3 regions of the Robertmurraya sp. GLU-23 genome follow, and region 2 is predicted to be linked to each of the others. Evidence: riboswitches for the same ligand, from Rfam matches in the RefSeq annotation. Region 2 holds a riboswitch; each other region holds the start of a gene.

Region 1 (7,633 bases), on a different contig from region 2:
AGCCCATCATTGGCTAGGTACGGACCATATGGGAAGAGACATTTTTGCCCGAATTGTTTATGGAGCCAGATTAACAATCGGTCTAGGACTCCTTATCATTTTGCTAGCAATGTGTATAGGTATCCCTATCGGTTTGCTATCAGGCTATATCGGCGGGAAGATAGACGCTTTTTTTATGAGAGTCATAGATGGAATTCTCGCTTTTCCTGATTTCATCTTAGCGATCGCGATAGCAGGAATCCTAGGACCAAGCTTAACCAATATTGTAATTGCGATTGTTCTCGTAAAATGGATTGTCTATGCTCGTGTTGTGCGAGGTTTGGTGTTAGAAGAGAAACAGAAGGAGTTTGTTCTTGCCTCAAGGCTTTCTTATTCTAGTACTCTTCATACCATACGGTTACATATTATCCCACAAATATATTCTGAGATTGTCGTTATGGCTGCCATTGATATAGGAAAAATCATTTTGCTGATTTCTTCTTTTTCCTATATTGGAATAGGTGCTCAAGCACCATTACCCGAATGGGGAGCCATGTTGAATGAAGGAAGATCCTTCTTTCAAGTTCATCCATCTCTTATGCTCTATCCAGGCATTGCTATTTTATTAACTGTTCTATGTTGTAATCTTCTTGGAGATGGATTAAAAGGTTATTTTAAGACGGGAAAAAGGAGGAACCTAATGTGAAGGAAAGTCTTTTATTTATACAAAACCTATCAATAAAGACAAAAGATGATCAGATACTTCTAAAAGAGATCAACTTAGAATTGAATCAAGGGGAAATGGTCGCACTGATCGGTGAAAGTGGCAGTGGAAAAAGTATAACCGCAAGGACCATTCAAGGCTTGTTGGTTCCTAATATGATGGTTACTGGTCATGTATTCTATCAAGATATGAACCTTCTTTCCATGGATAAAAGGAATCATCATCAACTGCTAGGCAGTGAGATAGGGAGTATTTTCCAAGATTATCGCGGCAGCTTTACCCCGTTTATAAAAGTAGGAAAACAGATGGTAGAAGCGATTCGTTCACACTATTCCATAAGTAACAAAGAGGCGAGGGAATTATCTCTTCATGTTCTCGAGGAATTACATTTGAATAGCAAACAAATCTTTCATAGCTATCCCTTCCAATTAAGTGGAGGGCAAGTCCAGCGTGTTGCGGTCGGATTAGCATTAGCTCTAAAACCAAAATTGCTGATTTGTGATGAAATAACAACCGCTTTAGACGTTATGACAGGAGAAGCAGTGTTAGATGCAATTGAGAAAGTTAGAAAAGAAACAGGCTGTGCCGTTTTATTTATCACACATGATCTCGTCCAAGCCTACAAGCGAACCGACTATATCTATGTGATGCAAAACGGGAGGATCGTCGAGGAAGGGTCACCAGAACAAATCCGATGTGAACACCAACATCCATATACAAAAAAATTATGCTCATGTTTGTTGTCACTACCAGGAGAAAATCATCCTCACATTTATCAAGGAGTTCAATCCGTATGAGTCTACTAACAGTGGAACACGTCTCCAAAGTATATCCAAACAATATTACTGCCCTTCAAGGGATTTCCTTCCAAATAGAGAAGGGAGAAATCGTTGGAATTGTTGGGGAAAGCGGCAGCGGAAAAAGTACACTCACGAAACTCATTCTTGGTCTCGAATCGTATAAAGATGGTTGTATCACATTTAACGAACATCAAATCCCTCCTAAAAAACGATCAGACGTTCGTGCTTACCGGAAAAATATCCAAATGGTATTTCAAGACTCAAGTAGTGCCTTAAATCCTAAACTACCCATAGTGAAAAGTTTACTTGAGCCACTTAACAATTATAAAGATTTTACGCCTTCCTATTTCCCGCCAGGAAAGTATACCAATCGTGAAAAGGCAGAAAGATTGCTTGAAATTGTAGGACTAGAGAAAACCATGGTCGATCGTTATCCCGATGAGTTGAGTGGCGGGCAAAAACAAAGAGTGTTTATTGCACGGGCCATAAGTATTGAACCTTCCTTACTAGTTTGTGATGAAGCAACTGCCAGCTTAGATGTGTCCGTCCAAGTGCATATCATTGAACTATTAAAAACATTGCAAAAAACCTTACAAATGTCGATTTTGTTTATTTCTCACGATATACGAGCAGTCACCAATTTATGTGATACAATCCTTGTGATGAAAAATGGGTGCTTGGTCGATAATTTTCAACTATCCGAACTGTATGCTCCTGAACGACATTCATATACAAAAGCGTTGTTACAAGCGGCTATGCTGTAAGAAAGGGGAGTAGGAATGAACTTAGCTTCCGTTAGACAAATGGTGCACCGTTATTCACATACATGTACTCATCGCGAATACTTTATACTAGCTTTTCCTTTAATTTTATCTGGAGTCTCTACTCCATTACTTGGAGTGGTAGATACGGCCGTCGTTGGAAGAATACAAGACCCCACGGCGTTAGGCGGGGTAGCGATTGCTGCCGTTATTTTTAATACGATGTACTGGCTTCTCGGCTTTTTACGTGTAACGACAAGTGGCTTCACGTCACAAGCTGATGGAGCAAAAAATGAAGAAGGAATTATGCTTGCGCTTTACCGCCCGATGATAATTGCTATTCTGATGGGTTTGATTTTCATCCTTTTTCAAAAGCCAATCATCCATTTATCCCTTCACCTTATGGGAGGGAATACATCAACAAATGCCCTGGCTGAAACTTACTTTCTCATTCGTATCTGGGGTGCACCGTTTATTCTACTAAGCTATGTAACCATCGGATGGCTAGTCGGCTTAGGAAAAGTAAAAATGTCGTTATTCCTGCAAATTGGTATGAACCTATTAAATATTGTGCTAGATATTGTCTTTGTTCTGGGCTTACATATGGGGGTTGCAGGCGTCGCCTTTGCTACTTTAATCGCTGAAGTGTCTTCGGTTTTAATTGGAATGCTCATTATTTATCATACAAATAAAAGGCGTTTCTTTATTCCTTCGATTGCTGCGTTAATCAAGAAGGACACCTTAGTTCAAATGTTTCTTGTGAATCGCGACCATTTTCTCCGAACATTATGTTTAGTCACGATGACTGGAATTTTCACCTCAAAAGGAGCAAGCATGGGGGAGCTCACATTAGCAGCAAATGCGATCCTTCTACAAGTCCATTACGTAATGGCCTATCTTTTTGGAGGATTCGCTAATGCTTCAAGTATTTTAGTGGGTAGAGCGTTTGGAGGAAGGAACAGCTCTCTATATTTTCGAGCCTTGTCTCTTTCTGCAACCTGGGGATTTGCAACAGCCATTTGTTTATCCCTTTTGACCTTCCTGTTTGGAGACTTTATTGTTTCACTATTTTCGACAATTCATGAGGTTAGAGAATCCACTCATGTATTCTTAGTTTGGATGTTTCTATTTCCACTTGTCGGATTTTGGGGATTACAACTAGAAGGTATTTTTTCTGGTGCAACGGACGCGAAATCGGTTAGAAATTCTATTTTTATCGCTTTGCTTGTGTTTTTAGCAGCCATTGTATGTTTGGTACCTGTTTTTGGGAACCACGGAGTATGGATGGCGTTTATCTTATTTAGTCTATCCCGAAGCGTCTTTTTATCTCTTTATGTCAAAAAACTAACTAATCGATTAGTCGGATAAGGAATTTTGCAGAGAAATGTCATAACCTGCGCTTGCCTAGGAAATACCATCATTTCCTAGGTTTTATTTTATAAAATAGTTCTTAAGAATCAGGTATAAAGTTATATTATTTATTTAATACTTACAATCCCTTTACAATTGCTTAATATTCCTTTGCCATAATGAATGGGACAACGGGTGAAGGATGTGTAAGGATTGAAGTCTATTGGTAAATGGGTTAAAAAAAGAATTCGTATTAATAAGAATACAACATGGCATCTGCCAATCATAAAAAGTCCATTTCAATCACAAAGTATTCGGAAAAAAATCATGCTTAGCTTCGGGCTAGTGTTATTAGTTTCTAGTGGACTAGCTATTTACTCCATGATCAATACCCAAAAGGCAAATGAATTAGCAAAATCACTTATTCTAGAAGAATCACAGCAATTAAACGATCTGCAAGATTTACGATTTTACATGGCTGAGCGATTACGGCTCGTAAATGAGTACATGCTTGATGGTTCTCCACAGGCAAAGGAAAGCTTTGAGAGCAATGTACAGCTTAGTAAACAGTTAGAAAAAAAGTTATTGACTAACGTTGCAGGAACCAAAGATGAAAACTCAGTAAAAAAGGTCATTTCTGATAGTGTCAAATGGAATGAGGTTATGATGAAGGATGCTTTTGACGTGTTTGACAGCGGAGAGAAGCGTCAAGCCTTTCTAAATGTTGGATCTGAAAAGTTTAAAGCCGAACAAACGATGACAAAACTAAAAGCTTTAGCTGACGAAAAAAATAAAAGCGTAGAACAGCTTGGAGAAGAAATCATTTCTAACGGAAATCAAGTTCAGCTTTGGACAATGATTCTTACAATAATAGTTATTGGTATCTCCGTATTAGTTGCCTTTGTATTAATGAAGTCTATTCATGATCCGATCCGTCGTTTATCAGAAAGAATTCAACTAGTGGCAGAGGGAGATTTTAGTCAAACGGATATGAAGGTCACATCAAATGATGAAATTGGTGAGCTAACCATTACTTTCAACCGAATGGTAAAAGAGCTACGAGCATTAATTTCACAAGCCTATGAAACAACCACTCAGGTTTCTGCGTCTGCAGAGGATTTAACAGCAAGCTCAGAGGAAACAGCGCAAGGGGCAGAAAGTATTACTTATTCCATTCAAGAGGTGGCCGCCTCCTCTCATAAACAATTAGAAAGCGTAAACGAAACCATACATACAATGAACACATTGGCTACGATTCAAGAAACACTAACGCTTTCATCAGAAGAACTCGAAGCTTCAGCAAATATGGTTGACGGAGTGTCTAAAAACGGAAATCAAGTCGTACAACATGCGATTAAGCAAATGACGCATATTCATGACTCCGTTTTAGAAGTGTCAGGAGTGATTGATAACCTTGGTAGTCAATCAAAGGAAATTAGTCAAATAACAAAAGTGATCACAAGTATTGCGGATCAAACTAATTTACTCGCTTTAAATGCTGCTATTGAAGCAGCACGAGCTGGTGAACATGGGAAAGGCTTTGCTGTTGTTGCTGATGAAGTGCGTAAACTTGCCGTACAATCTAAGAGCTCTTCTAACGAAATTATTGATCTTATTTTAAAAATCCAATCTGGTACAAATCAAGCTGTAAAAGCGATGGAAAAGAGCACACTTGAAGTAGAAAATGGGTCAATTGCTGTTAACGAGGCAGGAAGATCATTTACACAAATTACTCACTCTATCACAGACATTCGTAAGACGATTCAGTCAATTCATCAATATGTGCAAAAGATGACGGAAAGCTCCAAATATGTAACTGCGAATATTGAAGTGCTAACAGAAATTGCAAAGGTGAATTCCAATTCCTCACATGCGGTGGCTGCATCAGCTGAAGAGCAACTGGCAACAATGGAAGAAATCGCTTCGTCTGTTCAGGCAGTCAATGAAATGGCCATTAATTTAAAAGATCTTTTAAGGAAATTTACGGTTTAAATAGAATTCCCTCCTGTTGGTATAGAGAGAACTTTTTTACTATTTAAATAATTTATAGTTGCGTTATGAAAAACCTTCCACTATGATTGAATTATAGTTTCATATGAAATCTACTAGGGGGGCCCGTATGTTCGGGCTGAGAGAAAACAATATCCAGTTTTCGACTCTTGGAACCTGATCTGGCTCATACCAGCGGAGGGAAGTAGTTACTGCGAAGATGAATGTTTTTTGTTTCGTAACTATGCCAGGTTCTATAAGAATCTGGTTTTTTTGTTTTAAAATAGGTTTTTAATACGAAGGGAGTAAAGAAAGTTGAGTCATGAATTTTTAACATTAATTGATAGAGTAAGAGAACAATCACCGTTAGTTCATAATATGACGAATGTGGTAGTAACTAATTTTGTTGCAAATGGGTTGTTAGCTCTTGGTGCTTCACCAGTTATGGCCTATGCCAAAGAAGAAGTAGCTGACATGGTAAGCATAGCAAATTCACTCGTGCTCAATATCGGCACATTAAGGGAACCGGAAGTAGAAGCTATGATCATTGCAGGAAAAGCTGCTAATGGAAAAGGAGTACCGGTCGTGCTTGATCCGGTTGGAGCTGGTGCAACAGTATATCGTACAAATACTGTAAAACGAATTCTATCAGAAGTGAATATTAGCATATTACGTGGAAATGCTGCCGAGGTAGCCAACGTAGTAGGTGAAGAATGGCAGACACGCGGTGTTGATGCAGGTACAGGTGAAGGAAATATCGCAGATCTCGCTCTTGTAGCAGCTCAAAAATTACATATGACCGTTGTGGTTACTGGAAAAGACGATATTGTCTCTAATGGAGAAGAATCGATCATCGTTTCAAACGGACATCCTCTTCTAACAAAAGTAACTGGGACTGGTTGCTTATTTTCATCAGTTGTAGGAGCTTTTGCAAGTGTTGAAACAAATTATTTACTCGCCGCGGCAGGGGCTTCAGCATTTTATGGTGCAGTCGCTGAGCGCGCGATTTTAGCAACAGGTGACCAACATGTTGGTACTTTTCAGATGGAATTTCTAAATCAACTCATGCTCACTTCATCCTCCGATGTGGTAGATCTAGCCAAAGTGTATTCAAAAATCACAACGATGTAAGGAGCATTGGGGAAAATGGAATATCTAAAACTGTATTTTATAATGGGCAGTCAAGATTGCATGGATCGAACACCTGAAGAAACGTTAGCTTTAGCGATTAAAGGTGGAATAACGTGCTTTCAATATCGAGAAAAAGGGAGCCACTCTCTTGGAGAAATAGAAAAGTACGAGCTTGGAAAAAAACTGCGAGAACTCTGCGCGGAACATAAGGTCCCATTTATCGTTAATGATGATTTACCACTCGCTATTGCACTTGATGCTGATGGAGTTCATGTTGGCCAGGACGATGAAAATGCAAAATATGTGAGAGAGACAATCGGTCCTAACAAAATTCTTGGAGTATCCACTCACACGATTGAAGAGGGACTTCAAGCCGTTCGAGACGGAGCTGATTACTTAGGAATTGGACCGATGTATCCTACGATTTCAAAAGAGGATACCGAAAAACAACAAAACTTGGATATCTTTACTGAATTTCGTAACGCAGGAATCTCTCTGCCTCTAATTGCAATTGGTGGAATTAATTCTACCAATGGAGAAACCGTTATGAAAGTAGGAGCAAATGGCCTAGCGATTATTTCCGATATTTGTCGAGCCAGTCATATTCAAGAGCATACCAAGCTATTACGTAGATTAGTTGATGAATTTTAGTCAAGGAGAGGTTATTCACTATGGTAAATAAAGCATTAACCATTGCCGGTTCAGATAGTGGTGGAGGGGCTGGCATACAGGCCGATCTGAAAACATTTCAAGAATTAGATGTGTACGGAATGTCTGTGATAACAGCCGTAACCGCACAAAACACAACAGGGGTACAGGGGGTATATTCAGTTCCTTTGGAAGGAATTCAAGAACAACTCCAATCAATTGCTGAAGATTTGCGTCCAGATGCGATCAAA
Region 2 (7,633 bases):
AGTTTTATAAAAATAAACTTAAGATTGCACGAGTGCATGCGGTATTAGCATCATTCTTAACGTACATATTAGGTTTAGTAATCATTGGCTACCACTTTTTTACTTTAGTCATTCAACAAACTCTTCGTTTATCAGAGAGCACTCCGACTTTTGTAAAGGATTTTTATCGGAGTACCATTTTACCAATAATGGGTAGTTTAGAAAGATATTTACAAACACTTCCAGAAGAAGTGTTAAAATCGATGGAAAACACGATAGAGTCAAGTATCGCTTCCTTAGATGCCTTCTTACAAACTATGTTTGAAACCATCATATCTTTATTAACAGCCATACCTGGTTTTTTAATTGAATTTTTAGTATACTTGGTTGCTTTATTCCTGTTTTCATTAGAGCTACCTAGATTAAAAGAGAATATAAAAAGACATCTAACAGAGGGAAGTTTAAAGAAAGCATCCCTTGTCATCAATCAGCTTACATGGGCAGGGGTTGGCTTTATAAAGGCTCAGCTATTTTTAAGTGTAATTACCTTTGTGATGGCATTCACAGGATTATGGATTTTAGGTGTTTCAAATAAAACTCTTTTATCATTATTAATAGTCATTGTAGATATATTACCTATTTTGGGTACAGGCTCTGTTCTAGTCCCTTGGGGAATTGTGGCAATATTACAGGAAAATCAATTGCTAGGAGTAGGATTAATTATTTTATTCGGGTTAATCACAGTAATAAGAAGGATCATTGAGCCGAAGGTATATTCGAGCAGTCTAGGGATTTCACCACTAGCATCTTTAGTAAGTCTTTATATAGGATTTAAGCTTATTGGTTTTCTTGGTTTATTTTTAGGCCCGGCTATCGTTATTGTTTACGATACATTAAAAAAAGCAAATGTTATTAAAGTAAACTATAAAATATAAAAACGAAAAGCCATCGATGGATGGCTTTTCGTTTTTAATCCCAATCTTCATATTTGACAATTCCACCGGTTAAATCAAGCTCTGATCGATCTCCTTTGTAGTACAGTTTTCCGTTCTCATATACAATCAAGTTTTCATACGTATATACTTTTTTCCCACTCGGTAAGATGATGATGATTTTTTCCCCTGGTTCGTCAATCTTAGGTTGATCAGTAACGTTAGTATTATTAACGTAAAGCTTTGCTACTAAAAGGAAAAGTACGATGAGACAAACTAGTAAGAAAACAATTTTCAAACTGACCCAAGGTTTATATGTCATGTATCGTTTCAATCGACTCACTTTTGTTCTCCGCCTTTACTTCTATCTACCTTTAAATCTATGCAGGAATAAGATGGAAGTTTCCTTTTTTCATAAAATCTATTAAACTACTTTAGAATGGTTTTTTTAAAATTAGAAGGTAAATGTACAACAATATTGGTAATGTATGATAGAAACATACAACAAACGTCCTGATCTTGAATAAGAAAAACAAAACGACAAGTACTTGCTAGGTCAATTGTCCAATTTTTAAAATCGACAAATTGTGATATGTTATGCATACATACGAAAATGAGGAAATAAAGGAAATGGAAAAGATGAAAAAAAATATGGCGTTAATTTTTAAAACGATTGATGGTGTCTCTCTTTGGAAAATTAATAGAATGCTAAAGAAGCTTTCTAGATCAAAATTAATGATTTTGGAGCAAATAAAAGATGAAAAAATTGTTATTCATCTTCCTTCCAAGAAGGAGAAAGAAGTAACGAGTCTCGAAATGAAAAGGCAATTACTTAAAGAAGTAATTCAATTGGATGGTTTTGAATCCTTCAATGTAAGTGTATTAGAAAATTGTCGACCAATTTATAAAGAACAAATTACTCAATTTGGTCTATATCGTTGGATTGAACTTCCCTTGCCAAATCAGATTCAATACGAATATAATTTTGCTGAAATGAAAGAATCTATTATTAATAATTATGAAATGAGACCGATCATGTAGAAACAAGAGCCTCCCCAATTAGGGAGGCTCTTGTTTTGGGTAAAGCCTAAACTAGTTTGAAATCCCTGTCGCCCCTGTACAAGCCGCCTCCGCTTTTTACCTAAAAAAGGGCGTTTGACTATTCGCACATTTTGGGTTTCTTACATAGGATATATTGACTTACAACTAAGGAGGTAATTTAAATGTCAGAACAATTTGGTGGATACGGCGGAGGTTTCGCTCTGTTAGTAGTTTTATTTATCCTTTTAATTATCATCGGTGCTTCTTGGGGCTTCGGCGGATACGGTTACTAATTTAATTGGAAAATAGTAAAGGAGGAATAGATATGTACGGATACGGATATCCTTACAGCGGTTGCGGCTATACTGCTCCAGCAGTTGGTGGCGTTGGGTACGGCGGTGGTTTTGCGCTAATCGTAGTACTTTTCATCCTATTAATCATTGTTGGTGCTGCTTGCTTTAAGTGGTAACAAAAAAGAATGAAGGTGGGGTTCCTCACCTTCATTCCTTTATAAACGAAAGAAATGTTTTGTATTTACATACAGTGTTTCATATGTCTTTTCCGGTGAGATAGCTTTCAATTCAGAAAGTTGTCTTATTGTTTGATGAATCATGTTAGGATGTGTCATTCTGCCGCTAAACGGTCCTTCAAAGGGCCAAGGACCGTCTGTTTCTACCATGATCTGTGAAAGGGGAAAGCGCTTTGCGATATGTTGAATTTCTTCTTCGTAAAAAAGGTCAGGAGTAAGCGAGATGAAGTATCCGTTCTGAATGATTCGATCCATATCTTTATCAGCTCCTTTAAACCAGTGGAAATGAGCATTTTCGATACTATGCCTTTCTAACATAGCGCAAACGGTTGGCACGTCATCATAAACTGCATGAAGCGAGATAGGCAAGTTTTTCTTGTTAGCCAGCTTTACCCACTCTTCGAGTAATTCTAGATACGGTTCCAGAGAGGAATTCCAGGAAGTAGAAGTCCGTAAGTAAAAGGGGAGGCCAACCTCTCCAACCGCTATCATCCATCAAAATGTGAGTACACCCATTGAAAAAGGTCTGCCATTTCTTCATCTGAACCTATTGCTTGCTCAGGATGGTATCCAAACGCTGATTTGACATGAGGGTATATCCTTGAAAAATACGAGTTCCTTTTGCATGATTCTAAGTCATAGGAAACGCTTATGAGCATTTCAACTTCGTCAAGTGTCTCCATCATTATCTGAACCTCTGCATCTACATACTTATCTAGATGCAAGTGGCAGTCGATTATTTTTCTCATATCTGATCAACCTTTTCTTTTAAAAAATCATGAATCATTTTTTTGTACTGAAGAAATTCCCCGGAGAACATTATTTCCTCGTTTCTTGGTCGCGAGAAGGAAACAACAACCTCTTGTTTGATTTTTGCAGGTTTATCGGATAATACGAGTATTCGGTCGGAAAGAAAGAGTGCCTCCTCTATATTATGGGTAACAAAAATAATGGTTTTTTTGTACTGTTCCCAAATCGAAAGTAGCCATAACTGCATTTCCTGACGTGTTAATTCGTCTAATGCAGAAAAGGGCTCATCTAAACAGATGATGGGCTGCGGACTAAGTAGTGCCCGTAAAAATGCAACCCGTTGCTTCATACCTCCTGAAAGTTCGTGAGGAAAAGCATTTCTATATTCTAATAGCCCCGCTTTTCGCAGCATATCTTCTGCCAATTCGTAATCCTTTTTAGCTTGCAGCTCTTGTCCAAGGACAACATTTTGAATGATTGTGCGCCATGGTAGTAAGGAAGGGGTTTGGGGCATATAACTAATATGTCCTCTGTTACCTGTAATGTCATTTCCTTCGAGTATAATGGACCCTGATTGTGGAGCCTGCAGACCACCGATTAATTGGAAAATTGTACTTTTCCCACTGCCAGAGGGACCAAGAATCGTTACGAACTCCCCGTGCTTAATAAAGAGGTTGAGATCATCTAAGATTTTTTTATTACGATAGAAAAAAGACACATTTTGTAATTCAAGAAGCTCCACGATTTTTCCCCTCAGCTTTCCAACGAATAATAAATCTCTCCAACCAATTGATCATCATAAAAAATAACAAACTTAATACCATAATGAGAAATATCGCAACAAACACTCGATCGGTTCGAAACGATGAGGATGATAGTGTCATATAGACTCCAATACCCTTTTCAGATCCTAACCATTCAGATATAACGGCTCCCATGACACTGTAAGTGGCTGAAATTTTCAGCCCTGAAAAGATCGAAGGGAGGGCAAATGGAAATTCAAGTTTCCAAAATAATTGTCGTTTTGTTGCTCCTGCCATTCGCATATAATGGAAGAGATCTGCAGCAACCTGGCGAAATCCATCCATGGCTGAAATGGTAATTGGAAAGAAACAAACCAGAGTGATAACAATTAATTTGGGTAATAAACCGAAGCCAAACCATATCACAAGAAGTGGAGCAAGTACGATAATGGGTATATTTTGCGATAAAATAAGAAGCGGATATAAAGACTCTTTTAAAAAAGGGATATTATGTAAAATAAAAGCAGTTAACAGACCTACGGTAACTCCAGAAACAAAGCCAAGAAAAATAAGCTGAATGGTGGATGTAAGGTGTACAGAGACAGTGCCCCAACCATTTATGAGTTCGTTAAAAATTTGTGAAGGAGTTGGGAGAAGCCAATTTGGAATCTCAGTAATTCTTGCTGTGAATTCCCAGCCAATGAATAAAAGGAGGAGAACTAAAATTGGTCTCCATCCTTTTTGTAATTTTTGTATCATGAACGATATTTCTCCGTAAGTGTATCCATTTTAATTCCACCTGGTTGATATAGAATCTTCACCTGTGAAATAACATTGCTACTTCCCATTTCAATCATCTTCTCATTCATTTTCGTAATGACTGCAAAAAGTTCCTGAAGATCACCCTCCATAGTTGTTTCTAAGGGATGAACTTCATACTTTACTCCTGACGCGTCAATAATGGCTATTGCTTCATCTACGTAAGGAATCACATTTTCACCGTTTTTTGTCTTAGGGATAATTTGTATACTAACAAGTGCGTTTGTCATATGATCAACTCCTAGTGTGGTAAAAATTCATTAGTAAAGGCTTTTTCTGCTTCTAACTCTGATTCTAACAACCCATTCTCAAGCATCCAAGAAGCATAGTTTTCCCATACTTCTAAACGTTGCTCTCCCCATTGGTCTGCATCGTCTTGATATTTGGTAGCAAGCCATTCCTGACTTTTCTTTACAAGCTCTGCGTCAAGCTCTGGAGCAGCTTTGATTAGGACATCCGCCGCATCGGAAGGGTTGTCGATAGCGAATTCATAGCCTTTTGAAGCGGCTTTCACAAAAGCTTTTACTGTTTCTGGATCATTGTTAATCATGTTTTCACTAGTTGTTAGCACAGGTGTATAGTAGTCTAGCTTTTCGGAGTAATCGGTTAAGTAAACCATATTGATGTCTTCTCCTCGTAATTCTGCTTCCACGCCTGTCCAACCGTAGTATATCCATGCAAAGTCAATATCACGTTCAACAGCAGTAAAGAAATCCGCATCGCCTATGTTTACAATATTCACCTTTTCTACATCTGCTTGTTCTTGCTTCATAAGGGAGTCGATGATGGATTGTTCTACAGGTGAGCCCCAGCCACCGTATGTTTTTCCTTCAAAATCCTTAGGAGATTGAATATTTTTAGATGCCGGTGATGCGAACCCAGATGTATTGTGTTGAATGACTGCAGCTATAGAAACAAGAGGTACCCCTTGAACTCTTGCCTGTGTAATACCCTCTTGATAACCTACACCAAAGTCTGCTTTTTCTGAAGCAACAAGTTGATCAGCACCAGCTTCTCCAGGCATCTGAATGGTCACATCAAGACCTTCGTCTTCAAAAAAGCCTTTTTCTTTTGCGACATATAGCCCTGTGTGATTTGTATTTGGAGTCCAATCAAGAACAACTGTTACTTTTTTTAAGTCAGCGCTTGATTCCTCCTTTTCTGTTTGTTGTTCATTTGTTTCTGAACATCCTGCGAGTAATACAGAAGCTGCAAATGCAACTATCCATTTTTTCATTACTTTCTCCTCCAATGGTATAAGTAGGATATGAACTGAACCTTTCGACGCAAAAAAACGCCGCAGTTTTTGAACCGGGCGCATATGTTTAAACAAATTTATTGTTTAAAGAATATGTTTCCTACGCTGGTATCATCCAGATCAGGTTCAAAGGGTCAGCATCAGTTGGATGCACTCTCAACCGGTCTTCACCGGTCCCCCTACAATTCTTACCTATTTAGTTTGATTTCTATCTCATTATAGCAGAAATTATTTTCTTGAAAAGGAAGAACTTTCATGAATAAATCAATATAATGATATGTTTGTGATTGCTTTTGTAAAGAACAGATTGCAAACTTCATACAGTCACGATAAGATTGAAGTTATGGATGAATTTGTGTAAGGAAAGAAAGGAAATTCTATAATGGCAAAAAATTTTAAAGATGATGTACAATCACGTCGCACATTTGCGATCATTTCCCACCCGGATGCTGGGAAAACGACATTAACAGAAAAGTTATTGTTATTTGGTGGAGCCATTCGTGATGCGGGAACAGTTAAAGGAAAGAAAACGGGTAAGTTTGCAACGAGCGATTGGATGGAAATTGAGAAACAACGTGGTATTTCCGTTACGTCGAGTGTGATGCAATTTGATTATAATGACTGTCGAGTGAATATTCTTGATACACCAGGTCACCAAGACTTCAGTGAAGATACGTATCGAACTCTTACAGCTGTTGATAGTGCGGTCATGATTATCGATTCAGCAAAAGGGATAGAGGAGCAGACCTTAAAGCTATTTAAAGTGTGCCGAATGAGAGGTATTCCGATTTTTACCTTTATCAATAAGCTTGATCGTCAGGGGAAATCTCCATTAGAACTTTTAGCTGAGCTTGAAGAGGTTATGGGAATAGAATCATATCCGATGAACTGGCCGATCGGAATGGGGAAAGAATTTCTCGGTATATATGACCGTTTCTACAAGCGAATTGAACAATTCCGTGTGGAAGAGGAAGAACGATTTGTTGGGTTAAATGAAGATGGAGAAATAGAAGGAGATCATAAACTAAAGCAATACTCCTTGTATGACCAAACGTTAGAGGAAATCATGCTATTAAATGAAGCGGGAAATGAATTTTCTCGTGAAAGAATAGCAAATGGGGAACTAACACCTGTATTCTTTGGTAGCGCCCTAGCGAACTTTGGTGTTCAAACTTTTCTAGAAACATATCTTCAATTTGCACCTGCACCTCAAGCACGGGAGTCTACAGAAGGAAAAATTGATCCATTATCAGAGGAATTCTCAGGTTTTGTTTTTAAGATTCAAGCCAATATGAATCCTGCTCATAGGGATAGAATTGCCTTTTTACGTGTATGTTCAGGGAAATTCGAAAGAGGGATGACAGTCAATATCCCACGCTTAGGAAAGTCAATGAAGCTTTCTCAATCAACACAGTTTATGGCTGATGACAGAAATACGGTTGATGAAGCGGTTAGTGGAGATATTATTGGTTTGTACGATCCAGGTACGTATCAAATTGGAGATACTTTGACAGTTGGAAAAAACAACTTTCAATATGAAAAGCTTCCTCAGTTTACTCCTGAACTGTTTGTTCGAGTTTCA
Region 3 (7,633 bases), on a different contig from region 2:
GTGACTCCATTTCTGTTGGTTCTAAAGTTGAGGGGAATATAGATTGGGAAAGAAGATTTGATCACATGCAGCAGCATGCTGGACAGCATATCCTCACTGCCGCATTTGTAGAATTATATGGTTATGAAACCATCAGTTTTCATCTTGGGTCAGAAAAAGTAACAATTGATCTCAATGTAGATAATATCTCTTCTAACGAACTGGAAAAAGTTGAGGAATTAGCTAACAAGATCATACTAGAACAAAGAAAAATAGAGACTAAATGGGTTTCAAAAGAGGAAGTAAGCCAATATCCATTACGGAAAACCCTTTCAGTTGAAGAAAATATCCGCTTAGTAATCATTCCAGAATTTGATTATAACGGGTGCGGAGGTACCCATCCACAAAGTACAGGTGAGGTTCAAGCGATTACTATATTGGGTACTGAACGACAAAAGAAAAAAACAAGGGTCGAGTTTGTATGTGGTAACCGTGTTAGAAAGCAGATTCATGATAAGACAACTGTTGTATCAAAGTTAACAAGTCTCTTACATGCACCTCAAAATGAACTAGAGACTGCTGCCCTCCGACTCATTGAAAGAAATAAAACACTTGAAAAAGAAATAAAGGTTCTACAAGAAAATATATTACAGTTTGAAGCTCAGGACTTATTAAAAAAAGCAATAAAAGTTGAACACCATAGAGTTGTTCAAGCTAGTTTTGCAGATAAGGGCCTTCAAGAGCTACAAACCGTTGCTCGATATGTTTTGGCTCTTGACCCGGAAGTCAATGTCCTTTTCGTTTCAGAGATAAATGGGAAACTTCAATTTGTGTGTCAAAGAGAAGAGTCGGCTATCAATATGAAGAATCTTGCTCAATCAATCTTACCAGTGATCAATGGAAGGGGAGGAGGAAATGAAAAACAGGCACAAGGAGGTGGAGAGGCTAAAACGATAACTTCTGATGCGCTCCTTACCATGCTTTTACATCAATTAAAATGAATGAGATTCAATTAAGGTCAAAAGTTACGATAATATTATTATGTAAACTAAAAACGTGAGGGATTAGCATTGAATGAAGATTTACTCCAAAAAGCAGAAGAGTTTATCACTCTTTGTTATATAGAACTAGAAAAAGATCATATTACTTTATTAACAAGAGTGGAAGAAGTTAAAAGTTCGATTCTTAAGACGGGAACATATGAACATACATATGAAGAACTTTCCCATGGGGCAAAGATGGCATGGAGGAATAGTAATAAATGTATTGGACGTTTGTTTTGGGAGTCTTTGGTTGTTAAAGATTGTCGTCATTTACATCACTCCGATGAGATCATCCATGCTCTTTTCGAGCATATCAAATTTGCAACCAACAATGGTCATATTAGACCAACCATTTCTATTTTCAAACAAAAAACAAAGGAACACTCCATTAGAATTTGGAACCACCAGCTTGTTCGATATGCTGGATATGATACACAGCAAGGATTGATTGGAGACCCCCACTCTATTCCGTTTACAAAGATATGTGAAGAGTTAGGGTGGGAGGGGAAGCATACAAATTTTGACCTATTACCTCTAGTGGTTCAAGTAAATAATGAAAAACCAATTTGGAAAACTATTCCTCCGGGTCTCGTTCTTGAGGTCAATCTTTCACATCCGGAATATGAGTGGTTTGAAGACCTAAAATTAAAGTGGTATGGTGTACCGATGATCGCTGATATGCGTCTTGAAATTGGTGGGATTCAATACACAGCAGCTCCTTTTAATGGGTGGTATATGGGAACAGAAATTGGTGCTCGAAATTTAGCGGATGAAGGCCGATACAATGTGTTACCTATCGTTGCTGATCATATGAAATTAGATATGGCTAGAAATAGCAGTCTTTGGAAGGACCGTGCACTACTTGAAGTGAATCGAGCGGTTCTATTTTCCTATAAAAAGGCTGGAGTAAGTATTGTTGACCATCACACCGCAGCGGCTCAGTTTAAGTTGTTTGAAGAAAGAGAGAAAGAAAAAAGTCGGAAATTAACAGGTAATTGGACTTGGTTAATACCTCCTGTTTCTCCCGCATTAACCCATATCTTTCACCAGCAATATGATAATAGCACTCAATTGCCAAATTATTTTTATCAAATGGCTCCTTACGAAAAGAAATAGATTTTGTCTATTTCTTTTCATTCGAAATAAAACGCTTCCATATCAAAAGAACTATTGTTAATATAGGTATAAAGTACAACCTATAAATGGGGGAGCAAACATGAATATCACTGTTCGAAAAAAAATTATAGGTAGTTTTGTTATTGTTTTATTTATGTTAGTAGTTGTAGCAAGTGCTGGGATTTTTCAACTATATTCAGTAAACAATACGTATCAATCATTCTTAAGTGAAGAAGTAGGTCAAAAGCTAGAAGTGAAAAATCTCCAAGAGCAAATGATTAGAAAATCAGCAGCCGTAAGGAGCTTCCTACTCACTGGAGAGGCTGACTATCTGACAGAATATGATGAGGCAGTAAAGAGCTTTGATAACTCTATGAAAAAATTAAAAACAACAATCACTGATAATGAGTTATTAGATACGTTAACTGCTCTTGAGGAAATGTCAACAAATGATTCGAAATTTGCTCAAGACCAAATACAAATGAAAAAAGACAACGATGAATTAGGTTATTTAATCCTAGCAAAATCAACTGCTCAAACGTTAGGTATGCAGTTTAATGCAAAAGTAAATGAACTTCTATCTATTCAGGAGAAACATTTAGACCATGCAAGTAGCTTGACCACAAAAAAAATAGATGGAATTGTTACAATAATGATTGTGATCAGTGTAACTGCGATTCTTGTTGCATTAGTACTAGCGACAATTATAAGTTTACAGATTGCGAAACCAATTGTTCATGCATCTAAGGCAATTGAGAAGGTTGCGAGCGGAGACCTATCTATAGATGAGATTCAAGTGAAGAATAAAGACGAAATTGGGGCAATGATCCAGTCTGTCAACTCAATGGTTTCTGGATTAAGAGAAGTTGTTATACAAGTTAGAGATTCATCAGCTCAAGTTGCAGCTAGTAGTGAACAACTAAGTACAAGTGCGCAGGACAGTACTCAAGCAAGTGAACAAATTTCTTATATTGTTGAACAAAACTCAGAGGGTATGGATTTGCAACTGCAACATTTAACCAAAATTCACACATTAATTGAAGAGATGTCTAGCAATATAAGTTTGATTACAAAAAGTAGTGAAAAAATGCTCGTCACAGCTGATAATACGTTTCAAGTTACAGATCAAGGAGCATTATCTATCGAAAAAGTAGTTAACCAAATGAATTTGATTAATGATGGTGTTTTGAATGCCTCAGAAATCATTCGTCAGTTAGGTAGGCGTTCAAATGAAATTACTTCTATCCTAAATATGATTACAACGGTTGCAGATCAGACGAATCTGCTAGCCTTAAATGCGGCAATCGAAGCTGCAAGAGCAGGTGAACATGGCAAGGGATTTGCTGTAGTTGCAGACGAAGTAAGAAAGCTCGCAGAGGAATCAAAAAAATCAGCTGATCAAATTACAAAAATGATTTCTTATATCCAATCTGAAACGGATCTAGCTGTATCTGCAATGGAAGAACAGTCTCACAAAGTATCAGAAGGATTCGAATATAGTCAGGATGCAAAGAAAGCGTTTGCTCTAATTGGAGAGTCAATGGGAGACGTAATAGAAAAGGTATCTGACGTTTCATGTGCCATTGAACTACTAAGTATGCATAGTACAAATGTCGTACAAGCAATTGACGAAGTAAAAGGAATCGCAGAAGAAAGCGTTGCAACAACCAGAGAAGTAGCAGCCGGAACAGAAGAAAACGTTGCTACTCTCCAGGAAGTAACCGCAAGTGCTCAAGATCTATCAGGTATGGCAGAAACCTTACAGCAGTTGGTTCGCAGATTTAAAATATAAACATGAAAAGCATCTATTCAACTAGATGCTTTTCTATTTAATTTTATATGATATAATGAATACGAAATTATAAACAAACTACATACAACGAAACCACAAGGGGAGCGTTATGCTGAGAGTGAACGTTTGTTCTGACCCTTTGAACCTGTTAGATAATTCTAGCGCAGGGATGTGGAAAGACTGCATTTTTCGTGTAATCATGTCTATCTACGCTCTCCTTGAGGTTTCCAGAAAAAGGGGAGATTTTTTTATATGGGAAACAAACGATTAATTATGATGATTGAAGCATCTTTTTTTGCAGCCTTTGCATTAATTCTAGACCTTCTTCCATCGATTAAGCTTTCGTCTAGTATTTCTATTTCATTTGCGATGGTACCAATTTTGATTATCTCCTTTAGATGGGGATTCGTTGCTGCAACCGCTTCTGGATTTTTATGGGGACTATTACAAATTTCTATGGGTGATGCATATATTTTGACTCCGTTACAGGGCTTCATTGAGTATTTTCTTGCCTTTGCGTTTATTGGATTTGCAGGTTTCTTTATGAAAAAAATTCAGGTAGCACTAACAGAAAATAAAAAGAAAGCCCTTCAATGGATCATCGTTGCCACATTCGTTGGAAGTGGGGCACGTTATTTTTGGCATTTTATCGCGGGATTTTTATTCTGGGGAGAATATGCACCGGATGGGATGTCTCCATTCTTATTTTCGCTAGGCGTAAACGGTGGAACAATGATTGGAGCAGCTATCTATTGTTCCGTTATTTTATTCCTTTTAGTGTCTAGTTCCCCAAGATTTCTTCTCCACAAAAGGGTTTCCTCTCCAGAGACTTTGAAAAAAATATCGTAATCCAACACTCGTCCAATGTTTTGGGCGAGTTTTTTGTATGGTTTTTCCTCAATGAGAGAAACTATACCAATAACTAACATTTCAAATGGAGGATTTTATGAAAAAAACTTCATTTATCATTTTTTTGGTCATTTTTACACTGTTCCCTCATCATGGACATGGCCAGGAAGTGAAAAAGGCAGCTATTATTATTGACGATTTTGGTGGTGGTGTGGGAGGTGTTAAGGATTTTCTAGAAGGTGATGTGCAAATCACGGCGGCTATTATGCCTTTTAATGAGCTTTCAAAAAAGCATGCAGAATGGGCATATGAAAATGGCTTAGAGATCATGGTACACTTGCCTATGCAGCCGAAAAAAGGAAAGGCATCTTGGTTAGGACCAAAGCCAATAACGAATGATTTATCAAAGGAAGAAGTAAGAAAGAGAGTCATTGATGCTATCGATAGTGTTCCTCATGCTATGGGATTAAATAATCATATGGGCTCGCTTGTCGTTGAGAATGAAGAGATTGTCAGGGTGATTGTCGAAGTGGCAAAGGAAAAGCAGCTATATATTGTAGATAGTGCAACAAGTCCAAAATCAAAATTTGAGGAAATCACTGAGGAATTAAATGTACCATTTATTAAGCGAGATGTGTTTTTAGATGATATCTGTTCTGTGAATCAGGTCAAAAAACAAATGCTTATTCTTGCAAGGATTGCGGAGAGCCGAGGTACCGCTGTTGCGATTGGACATGTTGGTACATCAGGTAAGGTATGCTCGTTAGGAGTTACTGAGTCAATGCCTCAATTTAAGCAGAAACATATTAAGGTCGTCCCTGTATCTGAGCTGTTATCTGATTCCATCCGATCTAAGTATTTTCATCTATATTAAAAGTGGCTGTCCATTGGGTCGGGTACTCCCTCTGGACAGCCACTTTTATTGATACATGCTTGGCACTTGGTTATGTTCAACATTCACATCATCTGAAGTATACAAGAGAATGGACACGGAACCGCCTCTTACTTTGGAGCGTATCAAAATAGGATGCTTATAGTTATTCATAAAAACAAAGTCAGGTCCATACCAGCTTACTGTTGCATCGCGACCTGGAGGAACATAAGGTACACGTTTGGAGTGGGAATATCGTTTCACGATTTTTAACCCTGCTCGATCCACAGCATTAAAGAGGGTAGAAGATACTTGGCAAATACCTCCGCCGACCCCCTCAGAAAGCTCACCTCGAACAATAATGGGAGCTGGAGTATATCCACGTTCTTTAGTCCGTTGACCAACCACCTCATTGAACGAGAAGGTCTGACCTGGAAATAGGACGTAGTTATTTATTGCCTCGGATGATATTCTAATATTATTTGTTCTTGAGGTATTGTAGCTATTGAAATAAGTGACATAATATCCAATCGCTTGTTGTCGAATTCTTGACAATAGCTCACTATCTACCTCTGGATAAATCGGTTTTTTAGGAACTTTAAGCGTTTTAGCACCTTTACTATAAAAATAGGAGTGATATAGGGTATGAAATGCTCTCTTATCAAGTTGATATCCCAGCTGCTCTGGCTGTAAATTTCCATGTTCATCAAGAAAAGCATTTTTCGGCTCTATGTATACTTGTTGGGAAAGTTCAGAAGTTAAGATGTCAAGATGATGCAAGTCCATAAGAGGAGTATTGGGAAGAGGAAAAACTAGTTCTTCGCGATCTACAGTCATTATGGGTTGATCATTATCAATCAATGTAAGTACATCTTGATTGGCTGGTTGTTGAATAAGCATGAGAATAGATAAAAGTCCAGTTAATTTCAATCGTATCATCCTTCCACTTAGGTACCATGAGTATTATTCCAAGTTCACGATTTACTTATGCGGGGGATAAAGAATGAAAAAGACTGGGAATTCCCAGTCTTTTGATTAAGCTTTTTCAGTTGTTTCTTGCTTTTGTTTAGGCCAGCTCTCTACACCTTTTAATCCAGGGATACTATCTTCAAAAAACACAGGGTCAAGACCTTGCTTACGTTGTTCAAGGTAATTATCAAGTGTTTTAAAAGCAATATTACCAAGTAAACCAATGGCAATTAGGTTTGTAAATGCCATAATGGCCATTGCTAAGTCGGCCAAATCCCAAACAATTTGTAAGCTTGCAACAGCACCGAAAATGACCATTCCAACAGCTAGAATTCGGAAAATAATTAAGGTAGCTTTACTTTTATGAACAAATTCTATATTGGCTTCCCCATAGTAGTAGTTCCCAATAATTGAAGAAAAAGCAAACATAAAAATGGCAAAAGTTAAGAAGAGACTTGCCCAGCTTCCAAAATGTTCACCTAAGGATGCTTGTGTCAGTTCAATACCTTGAAGACCTGTCGTATAAGAGTCAGACAGTAAGATAATAAATGCTGTAGCTGTACACACAACAAGAGTATCGAAGAAGACACCTAGTGCTTGAACAAACCCTTGCTTTGCAGGGTGAGAAACAACTGCAGTCGCAGCAGCATTTGGTGCACTACCCATACCAGCTTCATTTGAGAATAATCCTCTTTTTACACCCATCATAATCGCAGCACCCATGCCACCACCAATTGCTTGGTCGATCCCAAATGCATTTTTTATAATAAGTGCTAAAACAGCTGGTACTTCCTGAATATTAGTAATGATAATGTACGCGGCTAAAATAATATAAAAGAATGCCATAATCGGTACAATAACAGACGAAAACTTTGCGACACGTTGTACTCCGCCAAATATAATAATGGCTGTTAAAATGGCTAATACGATGCCTACAAGTGATCCATCAAAACCAAATGAACTGTTAAAAGAAGCAGCAATAACATTACTTTGAACCGCAATGAATGTTAATCC

The links. Region 2 has a riboswitch for thiamine pyrophosphate ahead of ACVBAX_RS04435 (ABC transporter substrate-binding protein). Riboswitches for the same ligand answer to the same signal wherever they lie in the genome.
Region 1: another riboswitch for thiamine pyrophosphate. It lies ahead of thiM (hydroxyethylthiazole kinase); the one in region 2 lies ahead of ACVBAX_RS04435 (ABC transporter substrate-binding protein).
Region 3: another riboswitch for thiamine pyrophosphate. It lies ahead of thiT (energy-coupled thiamine transporter ThiT); the one in region 2 lies ahead of ACVBAX_RS04435 (ABC transporter substrate-binding protein).

Annotation. Positions count from the first base shown of each region.
Region 1 covers NZ_JBRKCV010000004.1:117,613-125,245, forward strand. Annotated here, with positions in the region: gene nikC (nickel transporter permease) at 1-685, shown strand, start outside; gene ACVBAX_RS09705 (ATP-binding cassette domain-containing protein) at 682-1,500, shown strand; gene ACVBAX_RS09710 (ABC transporter ATP-binding protein) at 1,497-2,267, shown strand; gene ACVBAX_RS09715 (MATE family efflux transporter) at 2,283-3,632, shown strand; gene ACVBAX_RS09720 (methyl-accepting chemotaxis protein) at 3,828-5,606, shown strand; TPP riboswitch at 5,712-5,824, shown strand; gene thiM (hydroxyethylthiazole kinase) at 5,919-6,734, shown strand; gene thiE (thiamine phosphate synthase) at 6,750-7,385, shown strand; gene thiD (bifunctional hydroxymethylpyrimidine kinase/phosphomethylpyrimidine kinase) at 7,406-7,633, shown strand, end outside.
Region 2 covers NZ_JBRKCV010000002.1:18,205-25,837, forward strand. Annotated here, with positions in the region: gene ytvI (sporulation integral membrane protein YtvI) at 1-914, shown strand, start outside; gene ACVBAX_RS04390 (hypothetical protein) at 949-1,254, opposite strand; gene ACVBAX_RS04395 (hypothetical protein) at 1,542-1,952, shown strand; gene ACVBAX_RS04400 (YjcZ family sporulation protein) at 2,135-2,245, shown strand; gene ACVBAX_RS04405 (YjcZ family sporulation protein) at 2,278-2,421, shown strand; gene ACVBAX_RS04410 (TatD family hydrolase) at 2,461-2,973, opposite strand; gene ACVBAX_RS04415 (TatD family hydrolase) at 2,970-3,230, opposite strand; gene ACVBAX_RS04420 (ABC transporter ATP-binding protein) at 3,227-3,973, opposite strand; gene ACVBAX_RS04425 (ABC transporter permease) at 3,960-4,733, opposite strand; gene ACVBAX_RS04430 (thiamine-binding protein) at 4,730-5,023, opposite strand; gene ACVBAX_RS04435 (ABC transporter substrate-binding protein) at 5,035-6,030, opposite strand; TPP riboswitch at 6,132-6,242, opposite strand; gene ACVBAX_RS04440 (peptide chain release factor 3) at 6,434-7,633, shown strand, end outside.
Region 3 covers NZ_JBRKCV010000001.1:791,959-799,591, forward strand. Annotated here, with positions in the region: gene ACVBAX_RS04075 (alanyl-tRNA editing protein) at 1-980, shown strand, start outside; gene ACVBAX_RS04080 (nitric oxide synthase oxygenase) at 1,050-2,138, shown strand; gene ACVBAX_RS04085 (methyl-accepting chemotaxis protein) at 2,239-3,930, shown strand; TPP riboswitch at 4,019-4,117, shown strand; gene thiT (energy-coupled thiamine transporter ThiT) at 4,183-4,779, shown strand; gene ACVBAX_RS04095 (divergent polysaccharide deacetylase family protein) at 4,877-5,653, shown strand; gene ACVBAX_RS04100 (VanW family protein) at 5,699-6,589, opposite strand; gene ACVBAX_RS04105 (alanine/glycine:cation symporter family protein) at 6,686-7,633, opposite strand, start outside.